Linked DNA regions of Bradyrhizobium sp. AZCC 1610. The protein of the gene in region 2 interacts with the protein of the main gene of each other region in a pairwise test. Links are inferred from orthologs where the notes say so. Each region holds a gene or a part of one and is shown on either strand. Other genes may lie near its edges.

What was found.
Region 1: the proteins of nusG (region 2) and rho interact in binary tests that used the Escherichia coli proteins (3 or more experiments, as listed by UniProt). The link is inferred for Bradyrhizobium sp. AZCC 1610 from one-to-one orthologs.

What each region holds. Positions count from the first base shown.
Region 1 is NZ_JAZHRR010000001.1:7,247,431-7,251,790, reverse strand. Bases 1,463-4,360 are described here. They hold rho (transcription termination factor Rho), read left to right. Parts: upstream 1,463-2,227; coding sequence 2,228-3,493; downstream 3,494-4,360. Other genes in these bases: mnmE (tRNA uridine-5-carboxymethylaminomethyl(34) synthesis GTPase MnmE), read left to right, coding at 3,789-4,360; hemJ (protoporphyrinogen oxidase HemJ), read left to right, coding at 1,522-1,968. In the rest of the region: V1279_RS35500 (Maf family protein), read right to left, coding at 1-218; V1279_RS35495 (pyruvate, water dikinase regulatory protein), read right to left, coding at 229-1,068. UniProt on the Escherichia coli protein: Facilitates transcription termination by a mechanism that involves Rho binding to the nascent RNA, activation of Rho's RNA-dependent ATPase activity, and release of the mRNA from the DNA template.
Region 2 is NZ_JAZHRR010000001.1:4,011,060-4,016,587, reverse strand. Bases 2,736-5,528 are described here. They hold nusG (transcription termination/antitermination protein NusG), read left to right. Parts: upstream 2,736-3,763; coding sequence 3,764-4,294; downstream 4,295-5,528. Other genes in these bases: rplA (50S ribosomal protein L1), read left to right, coding at 4,861-5,528; rplK (50S ribosomal protein L11), read left to right, coding at 4,426-4,854; secE (preprotein translocase subunit SecE), read left to right, coding at 3,552-3,743; V1279_RS19930 (hypothetical protein), read right to left, coding at 3,001-3,186. Also shown: V1279_RS19950 (histidine phosphatase family protein), read left to right, coding at 1-461; V1279_RS19945 (SDR family NAD(P)-dependent oxidoreductase), read left to right, coding at 552-1,319; V1279_RS19940 (serine hydrolase domain-containing protein), read right to left, coding at 1,451-2,674. UniProt on the Escherichia coli protein: Part of the processive rRNA transcription and antitermination complex (rrnTAC). The complex forms an RNA-chaperone ring around the RNA exit tunnel of RNA polymerase (RNAP).

The DNA of each region.
Region 1 (4,360 bases), 3.2 Mb from region 2 along the record:
CGCCCGGGATTCCCTGACGATACGAAGCACGCCTTCTCGCGCGCCAGCAGGCTAGCGATCTCGCCGGGCGCGGAAAGGCCGGAATTCTTCTGCACGGATCGTTCGTCGATATCGGCGGGAACGGCTTCGAAGGCAATGCCGGCGTTGGCAAGCAGCATCTGCCGCGCGCGGCTCTGCGAGGCCAGTATCAGCGGATGTTGTCCACGCCAGATGGTCATCGCAACAGCGTCATTCCGGAAGCCGCTGCCGCTGCCGATCGGTGAACAGTTTCAGCACGGCCGCGGCGGTTTCCTCGATCGAGCGGCGCGTCACGTCGAGCTGCGCCCAGCTGAATTTGGCACTCAGTTTCCGGGCGTAGGCGACTTCATCGGTTACCGCCTGACGATCGATGTACTCATCGTTGGGGATATCGGCTCCCATGCTCAGCAACCGGTTTTGCCGGACCTGGATCAACCGCTCCGGCGTCGCATGAAGGCTGACGACCAATGGCTTTTTCAACGTCTCCAGCTGGTGCGGCAGCGGAATGCCAGGCACCAGCGGCACGTTCGCGGTGCGGACGCCGCGGTTGGCGAGATAGATCGAGGTCGGCGTCTTCGATGTGCGGGACACGCCGACCAGAACCACGTCGGCATCTTCCAGACCTTCGACGTGCTGGCCGTCGTCATGTATCATGGTGTAGTTCAAGGCGTCGATGCGCTTGAAATATTCCGCATTCAGAACGTGCTGGGCGCCCACCCTCCCCGTCGTCGCCGCGCCGAGATAGGCCTCGAACATTTGCATCACCGGGCCAATAATCGACAGGCTCGGGATGTTGATATCCCTGCACTTGGCCTCCAGCCGGCCGACCAGATCCTTTTCCAGCAGCGTGAAGAGCACGATGCCCGGCGCCTCCTCGATCTCGTCGAGCACGCGGTCGAGCTGCTTCTGGCTGCGCACCAGCGGATAGACATGTTCGACCGCGGTCACATTGGCGTATTGCGCAGCCACCGCGCGCGCCACCGTGATCAGTGTCTCGCCGGTCGAGTCGGAGACCAGATGAAGATGAAAATAATTGCCGGTCGTGGGCACCAGAACCCCTGTGTAACCTGTGAATCCCTGTGGAGCTTAACCGAGATATTTAGCCCTGGGTCGTCACGTCAGGGATAACCCGGACTTTTCTTCACAGGGCCCCGCGAGAGGACAAGTCCGCCGGCTCATCGCCATGATAGTGGGAAGGTGTGGATTTGTCTCTTCATAAGCTGGCCACGAAACGGCGCAAGCAATTGATGCGCGTGGCGTTATCAGGATGATGCAATGTCCGGCCGAAATTGGGGACGGGTGTGAACAAGCCTCGCAAACATGCGGGATCGTTTTGTGTGAGTCATAATCACCGTCACTTAGACTCAAACTTAAGATTCTAAAATAATTAGTTTAGAGAAGCGGTGCTTTGCGGATATGTCTTGCGTCCCCTGGCTGGCAGCGCTTCTTCGCAACGCTGCGAGCGTCGGAAGTTCCAGGGACGAGCAAGGTCAGGCGACTGCAATGTACGAGTGGATCACGATCACCGCGTATCCGTGGATCAAGGCGCTGCACGTGATTGCGATCATCTCGTGGATGGCTGGCATGCTCTATCTGCCGCGGCTGTTCGTCTATCACTGCGAGGCCGAGGTCGGATCTAAGCAGTCCGAGATTTTCAAGGTGATGGAATGGCGACTGCTGAAGGCGATCATCAATCCGGCGATGATCGTCACTTGGCTGGCCGGGCTTTATCTGGCTTGGAGCGGGCATTGGTACACGTCCGGCTGGTTTCACGCCAAACTGACGCTGGTGCTCATCCTGTCGGGTGTCCACGGCTTTTTTTCCCGCTGGGTCAAGGATTTCGCCGCCGACCGGAATACCAGAAGCCAAAAATTCTATCGTATTATCAATGAGGTACCGACTGTTCTGATGATCCTCATCGTTATCATGGTGATCGTGAAGCCGTTCTAGACCTGAGCTTTCGACGTGACCCGGTTTTCCAGCTGCTTGCGAAGCGCCGGATGATTTTCTATATTGTCGAAATCCCACCCCACGCAGGCGGATGTGGTTGCGTTCCGGCTCCTTCATTGGACCGGCCGCCGCATCAGGTTTGAAGCCTCACCGGCGCTTTCCTTGCTTAGACCTGCGGACCTTCCATTTTTCGTGTCCGCTTTTTCCTTAAGCCACCTCGCACCCCTTCCCTAAAGAAACACTCCACAGGACCACCCCAATGCGGGAAATGAAACTCCAGGACCTCAAATCGAAAACGCCGGCCGAGCTCGTCTCGTTCGCGGAAGAGAACGGGGTCGAAAATGCCAGCACCATGCGCAAGCAGGAGCTGATGTTCGCTATCCTCAAGCAGCTCGCGATCCAGGAAATCGACATTATCGGCGAAGGCGTCGTTGAGGTTCTCTCCGACGGCTTCGGCTTTCTGCGCTCGCCCGACGCCAACTATCTGCCCGGCCCAGACGACATCTACGTCTCGCCGTCGCAGATCCGCCGCTTCGGCCTTCGCACCGGCGACACCATCGAAGGCCACATCCGCAGCCCGAAAGAAGGCGAACGCTATTTTGCGCTGCTGAAGGTCAACACCCTCAATTTCGAGGATCCGGAAAAGTCCAAGCACAAGGTCAATTTCGACAATTTGACGCCGCTGTTTCCGGACCAGCGCTTCCGCCTCGAGCTCGAAGACCCGACGCGCAAAGACCTTTCTGCAAGGGTGATCGACATCGTCGCCCCGATCGGCAAAGGCCAGCGTGCGCTGATCGTGGCGCCGCCGCGCACCGGCAAGACCGTGCTGATGCAGAACATCGCGCATTCGATCACCGCCAATCATCCGGAATGCTATCTGATCGTGCTGCTGATCGACGAGCGTCCGGAAGAAGTCACGGACATGCAGCGTTCGGTGAAGGGCGAGGTGGTGTCGTCCACCTTTGACGAACCCGCCGTGCGTCACGTCCAGGTCGCCGAGATGGTGATCGAGAAGGCCAAGCGGCTCGTCGAGCACGGCCGCGACGTGGTCATCCTTCTCGACTCGATCACACGTCTGGGCCGCGCTTACAACACCGTGGTGCCGTCATCCGGCAAGGTGTTGACCGGCGGTGTCGATGCCAACGCGCTGCAGCGGCCGAAACGATTCTTCGGCGCCGCGCGAAACATCGAGGAGGGCGGTTCGCTCACGATCATCGCGACCGCGCTGGTCGATACCGGCAGCCGTATGGACGAAGTCATCTTCGAAGAATTCAAGGGCACCGGTAACTCCGAACTGATCCTCGACCGCAAGGTCTCGGACAAGCGGACCTTCCCGGCGATCGACATCTCGCGCTCCGGCACCCGCAAGGAAGAGTTGATCACCGATCCGCAGCTTCTGAAGAAAATGTACGTGCTGCGCCGGATCCTCAATCCGATGGGCACCATGGACGCGATCGACTTCCTGCTCGACAAGCTCCGGAACACCAAGAACAACTCGGAGTTCTTCGATTCCATGAATACCTGAGCCATCAGGCCGGGTTTGGAGGAGGGCGCCTCGCACACTACGAGGCGCCTTTTTTCATGCCGCGGGCGTCGCTGCGATGCGAATGCAGCATTGGAAAATCGGTCTTGGCGATTGGTTAACCATTTAAGATATTGAATTTTATACTATTTGTTTGGATCTAGGTATCAGGAGGAGGGCGCTTCTCCGGGGTTTTGCAGCATTATTGCCGCCCTGTCCGCGGTAGACCCGCTGTATCGCCTGCGCATTCAGGCCCCGAATCGCGTTGCCTTTTCAAAACCGCCCGCACAAATAGGCCATGCATCCGCGGGATCAGACCATCTTTGCACTGTCGTCGGGCCGGCCACCAAGCGCGATCGCGTTGGTGCGCGTGTCGGGTCCGCAGGCTGGAAAGATCGTGATGGCGCTTGCCGGTAAACTGCCGTCGCCGCGAATGGCCGCCCGCGTGCTGCTTGGGGATGTCGGCCAGCGGCCGATCGACGATGCCGTGATGCTGTGGTTTCCGGGTCCGGCCAGCGCGACCGGGGAAGACGTCGCGGAATTTCACGTCCATGGCGGGCGTGCGGTGCTGGCCGCCTTGTTCGCGGCGCTGTCCGCATTCGAAGATGTTCGCCCGGCCGAGCCCGGGGAATTTACCCGACGGGCTTTCGAGAACGGCAAGCTCGATCTGACCGAGGCCGAAGGTCTCGATGATCTCATCCATGCCGACACCGATCGGCAGCGGCGCCAGGCGCTGCGCCAATTGAAGGGACTGCTTGGCGACAGAGCGCGCGATTGGCGCGCGCGTATCATCGAAGCGTCTGCCTTGATCGAGGCTGGGATTGATTTTTCGGACGAGGGCGACGTGCCGGCGGAATTGATCGCGCCGGC
Region 2 (5,528 bases):
CGCACGTGAACGCGTTTGCCGAGCAGCATCTCGGGCAATGGCAGGGCATGAACCGCGCGGCATTCCTCGCGAGCCGGCCGATCGGCAGCAGCCACTGGTTTGCGGCGATCGACGAGCTCCCGCCCGGCGGCGAGAGCTTTATGGACCTCTATAGCCGCACGTGCGGTGCGATCGAGCGCATCAACGCCGAGCAGGCGGGCAGGGACGTCATCGTTGTCGCGCATGGCGGCACGATCAGGGCCGCGGTCGGGCTTGCACTCGGCGGTCAGCCGGAGAAAGGTCTCGCCTTCGATATCGACAATTGTTCGGTGACGCGGCTCGATCATCTCTCAAGCGCCAATCACACCGGCTGGCGGCTGCCGATGGTCAACCAGCAGCCGTGGATCGCGGACGCCTCGCACAACGCCATGCATCAGCCGGCGGGACCGGAGGTCGAGCCGCCGTCGACGAAACTTGGCTGAGCCTTAAGTTGTCGAGGACCGCAAAGGCTGCTTAGTTCGAATTCAAAGACGAAACCGGCATCGCGCTGGACCAACATCTGGGAGAGAGACATGAGCTTGTTCGATATGACCGGGAAAGTCGCCGTCATCACCGGCTCCACGCGCGGCATCGGCCGTGCCATCGCCGAGCGCATGGCCGAACACGGCGCCAAGGTCGTGATCTCCTCGCGCAAGCAGGACGTCTGCGACCAGGTGACCAAGGAGGTCAACGAAAAATTCGGCAAAGGGACAGCGGTTGCGATCGCGGCGAACATCTCGAGCAAGGAAAATTTGCAGAACCTGGTCGACGAATCCAACCGTGCATTCGGCAAGATCGACGTGCTGGTCTGCAACGCCGCGTCCAATCCCTATTACGGTCCGCTCGGCGGCATTTCCGACGACCAGTTCCGAAAAATCCTGGACAATAACATCGTCGCCAACAACTGGCTGATCAACATGGTGGTGCCGCAGATGATCGAGCGCAAGGACGGCTCGATCGTGATCGTATCCTCGATCGGCGGCCTGAAGGGTTCGACCGTGCTCGGCGCCTACGCGATCTCGAAGGCGGCCGACATGCAGCTCGCGCGCAACCTCGCCTGCGAATACGGCAAGCATAATATCCGCGTGAACTGCATCGCGCCCGGCCTGATCAAGACCGATTTCGCCAAGGCGCTGTGGGACAATCCGGAGACGCTGAAGGCATCCACGGCGCGTTCGCCGCTGTTGCGTATCGGCGTGCCCGACGAGATCGCGGGCGCCGCGGTGCTGATGGGATCGAAGGCGGGTGACTTCATGACCGGCCAGACCATCGTGATCGACGGTGGCGCGACGATCAGTTGATCTCGTGTCCCGGACGCGGTGCAGCGTGAAACGCTGCTCCGCAGAGCCGGGACCCATGCGACCGCGGAAGATGTGGGCCCCGGCTCAGCGACGCATCACTTCGTGCTGCGTTGCGTCCGGGGCACAAGACCTCATTCCACCGCGGCGTACACCAAACCCCGCAGCATATTGCGGATATATTCGCGCTGGCCGGGGCCCTGCATCATGAACACCGTGAACAGCTCTTCCGCGGGATCGATGAAGAAGAACGTGCCGGCCATGCCGCTCCAGAAGAACTGGCCGAGCGAGCCCGGGAACGGCGCGATGCCTCGGTGAGTGCGAACCGCGAAGCCGAGGCCAAAACCGTGGCCGGGCGGCATCAGCGGCGAGTCGACCTTGACGCCGGCGCTGAGATGGTCTGAGACCATCAGCTCCAGCGTCTTGCGGCCGATGATCCTGTTGCCGTCGAGCGCGCCGCCATTGAGCAGCATCTGGCAGAACCGCGCATAGTCCATCGTGGTCGAGACCATGCCTCCGCCGCCGGATTCCATCACCGGCTTCTCCAGCATGTTGAAGAGCTGCACGTTGTCGCCGTTCCACGGATCGGTCGGGAACGGTTCGGCGAGGCGGCCGGCGTTGGCTTCGCCGGTGTGGAACGCGGTCTCGGTCATCTGCAGCGGCGCCAGGATGCGTTCGGTCAGGAAGGCGCCAAGCGATTTTCCGGAGACGACCTCGATGATGCGGCCGAGCACGTCGGTCGAGCGGCTGTAGTTCCATTGGGCGCCCGGCTGGCAGATCAGCGGCATGCCGGCGAGCATGGTCGCGTGCTCGGCGTTGGTGATCTTGCGGCTGCGCAGCCGCGACTGCTGGTAGAGCTGCTGGACCAGGCCGTTGCCGGTGTGGTCGTAGGTCAGGCCCGACGTGTGCCGCAACAGGTCCTGAACGGTCATCTGCCGCCTGGCCGGTACCAGGTCGAGCTTGCCGTTGTTGTCGACGCCGACCTTCTGCTCGGCAAACTCCGGAATGAACTTTGCGACGGGATCGCCCAGGATGAAGTGGCCGTCCTCGACCAGCATCATGATGCCGACCGAGACGATCGGCTTGGTCATCGAGAAGATGCGGAAGATGCTGTCATGCGCCATCGGCGTGGCTGCCGCAGGATTCTGGCGGCCGATCGCATCAAACCACCCGATCTGACCGCGCCGCGCCACCATGACCGTGGCCCCGGGGAGGGTTCCCTTGTCGACCTCGCGCCTGAAGGCATCCGACATCCGCTGCAGGCGGACGCTCGAGAGCCCGATGGTTTCCGGCTTGGCGTTGGGGAGAGGAGGGATCTGGGGGGCGGATGTTGGCCGGGCGGCGGTCTGCGCGTTCATGGTCTCTCCCGTTGCGCTTGTTGTTTGTGGTGGCCAAGTCTGGCTCAGAAGCCCTGCTTTGGACAGGGTGCAAGCCGCTTCGCCCTTGCATTCGGGGCATGCCCTATGCTTGAAACGGCGCGAAGCGGCGTACGCGCCGGTTCCCTGCAGGAGTGTAGCTCAATTGGTAGAGCACCGGTCTCCAAAACCGGGGGTCGCAGGTTCGAGCCCTGCCACTCCTGCCAGCTAAATCAAATACTTATGCTGATTTTCGAGGATTGCCGATGAGCCTGTTCAGGCGCGCGCCCGGTGATCGATCAGGGCGCTGCTAGGCTGGGTCCTGGAAACTAGCCGAAGAATGCGCTGAGCACCGCGACGTCAGATCGGGCGGGGGCCTCGCCCCGCAGATCGGCGTCGATCACCCGCCGGCATGCATCGATCGTGATGCTGTCGCCGAGGTCGTTCGCTGCGTCGAGCACGGTCCAAGCCGTCTCGCCCGAGGGCTTTTCCTGGTCTTGGCCTAGCAGAGCCATGGTCTCGTTCCCGTTTCCCCGTCAATGGAGCCTGCAGCATAGCGGCAAGCTTTTAAGAACCAGATCGCGGTCTTGCAGGCATTTGAAGGGAGGCGGTACTGGGGATTAACCAATGACAGGGCGGCCGCCGCCAAGGGGGGTGATAGCCCCGCGGCACCCCGTACCTTGACCTTTTGCCCGGCCGGCAGTAGATACCCGCCACCTGCAGCCGGCCCGCCTAGCGCGGATATCCGGCGCGGCTTTGAATTCCCCCGAACAATCGAGCCCGCTTGGCGGCTCATCCTTCGAGAGAGGGCTGGGCGCGAGAGGGCTGTTCGGATTCGCTTTAAATCACAATCGTCTCACGAAGGACGCGGTAACCAACGATGGCTTTCAGCCCGTTCAAATTCCTGCAGGAAGTGCGCTCGGAGACCGCCAAGGTCACCTGGCCGACGCGCCGCGAGACGACGATCACCACAATCATGGTGTTCGTGATGGTTGCACTGGCGTCGATCTTCTTTTTCATGTCGGATCTGGTCATCCGCTTCGTTGTCACTTTCCTGCTGGGCGTCCACTGATGAGCACCGGAACCCAAACCATGGACAAGCGCTGGTATATCGTTCACGCCTATTCGAATTTCGAGAAGAAGGTCTCGGAATCGATCCGGGAGCAGGCGAAGCAGCGCGGGCTTGAGGATCTGTTCGAGCAGGTGCTGGTGCCGACCGAAAAGGTCACCGAAGTACGCCGCGGCCGCAAGATCGACGCCGAGCGCAAGTTCTTCCCGGGCTACGTGCTGGTGAAGATGAAGCTGACCGACGAGGCGTTTCACCTGATCAAGAACACGCCCAAGGTCACCGGCTTCCTCGGCGCCGAAAACAAGCCGATGCCGATCTCCGAATCCGAGGCGATGCGGATCCTGCACCAGGTGCAGGAAGGCGTCGAACGTCCGAAGGCGTCGGTGTCGTTTGAAATCGGCGAGAACGTCCGCGTGGCCGATGGGCCGTTCGCGTCGTTCTCCGGCGTGGTTGAAGAAATTGACGAGGCGCGTTCGCGCGTGAAGGTCGCGGTGTCGATCTTCGGCCGCGCCACGCCCGTCGAACTGGAATTCGGTCAGGTCGAGAAGGTCTGATCGGAGCGGCGCGAAGCTCTGCCTTCGCGTCAATTGAGGCTGTGGGAGGAAGAGGGCGGTCGCCAACCGCTCTTCAACCGAACCACGGACCCTGAAACAGCCGGCCCCGGCCGGCACAACAGGAGCGATAAATGGCAAAGAAAGTGACCGGATACCTGAAATTGCAGGTGCCGGCCGGTGCGGCGAATCCTTCGCCCCCGATCGGTCCCGCGCTTGGTCAGCGCGGTCTCAACATCATGGAATTCTGCAAGGCGTTCAACGCGCAGACGCAGAAGGAAGAAAAGAACACCCCGATTCCGGTGGTGATCACGATTTACGCCGATCGTTCGTTCACCTTCGAGATGAAGACCCCTCCGATGTCGTTCTTCCTCAAGCAGGCCGCCAAGATCCAGTCCGGTTCGAAAGCTCCGGGTCGCGACACGGCCGGCCAGGTGACCCAAGCGCAGGTGCGCGAGATCGCCGAGAAGAAGATGAAGGATCTCAATTGCGATTCCATCGAGTCGGCCATGAAGATGGTCGAGGGCTCCGCCCGTTCGATGGGTCTTGAAGTTGCGGGGTAACGGGCCATGGCAATCGGAAAACGTTTGAAGAAGGCCCGCGAGGGTGTCGACCGCGAGAAGCTCTACCCGCTCGCGGATGCCATCAAGATGGTCAAGGAACGCGCCAAGTCGAAGTTCGACGAGACGATCGAGATCGCGATCAACCTCGGCGTCGACCCGCGTCACGCCGACCAGATGGTTCGTGGCGTCGTCACTCTGCCGAACGGCACCGGCCGCACGTTGCGTGTCGGCGTGTTCGCGCGCGGTGCGAAAGCTGAAGAAGCCAAGGCGGCGGGAGCTGACGTCGTCGGCGCCGAAGACCTGGTCGAGAAGGTGCAGGGTGGCACGATCGACTTCGATCGCTGTATCGCAACCCCCGACATGATGCCGCTGGTCGGCCGCCTCGGTAAGGTGCTCGGCCCGCGCGGCATGATGCCGAACCCGAAGATCGGTACGGTGACGATGGACGTCGCCACCGCCGTGAAGGGCGCCAAGGGCGGCTCGGTCGAATTCCGCGTCGAGAAGGCCGGCATCGTGCAGGCCGGTATCGGCAAGGCGTCGTTCTCCGAAGAGAACCTGGTGCAGAACGTCAAGGCGCTGGCGGATGCGGTCGCCAAGGCGAAACCTGCCGGCGCCAAGGGCACCTACATCCAGCGCGTGGCGGTCTCCTCCACCATGGGCCCGGGCGTCAAGGT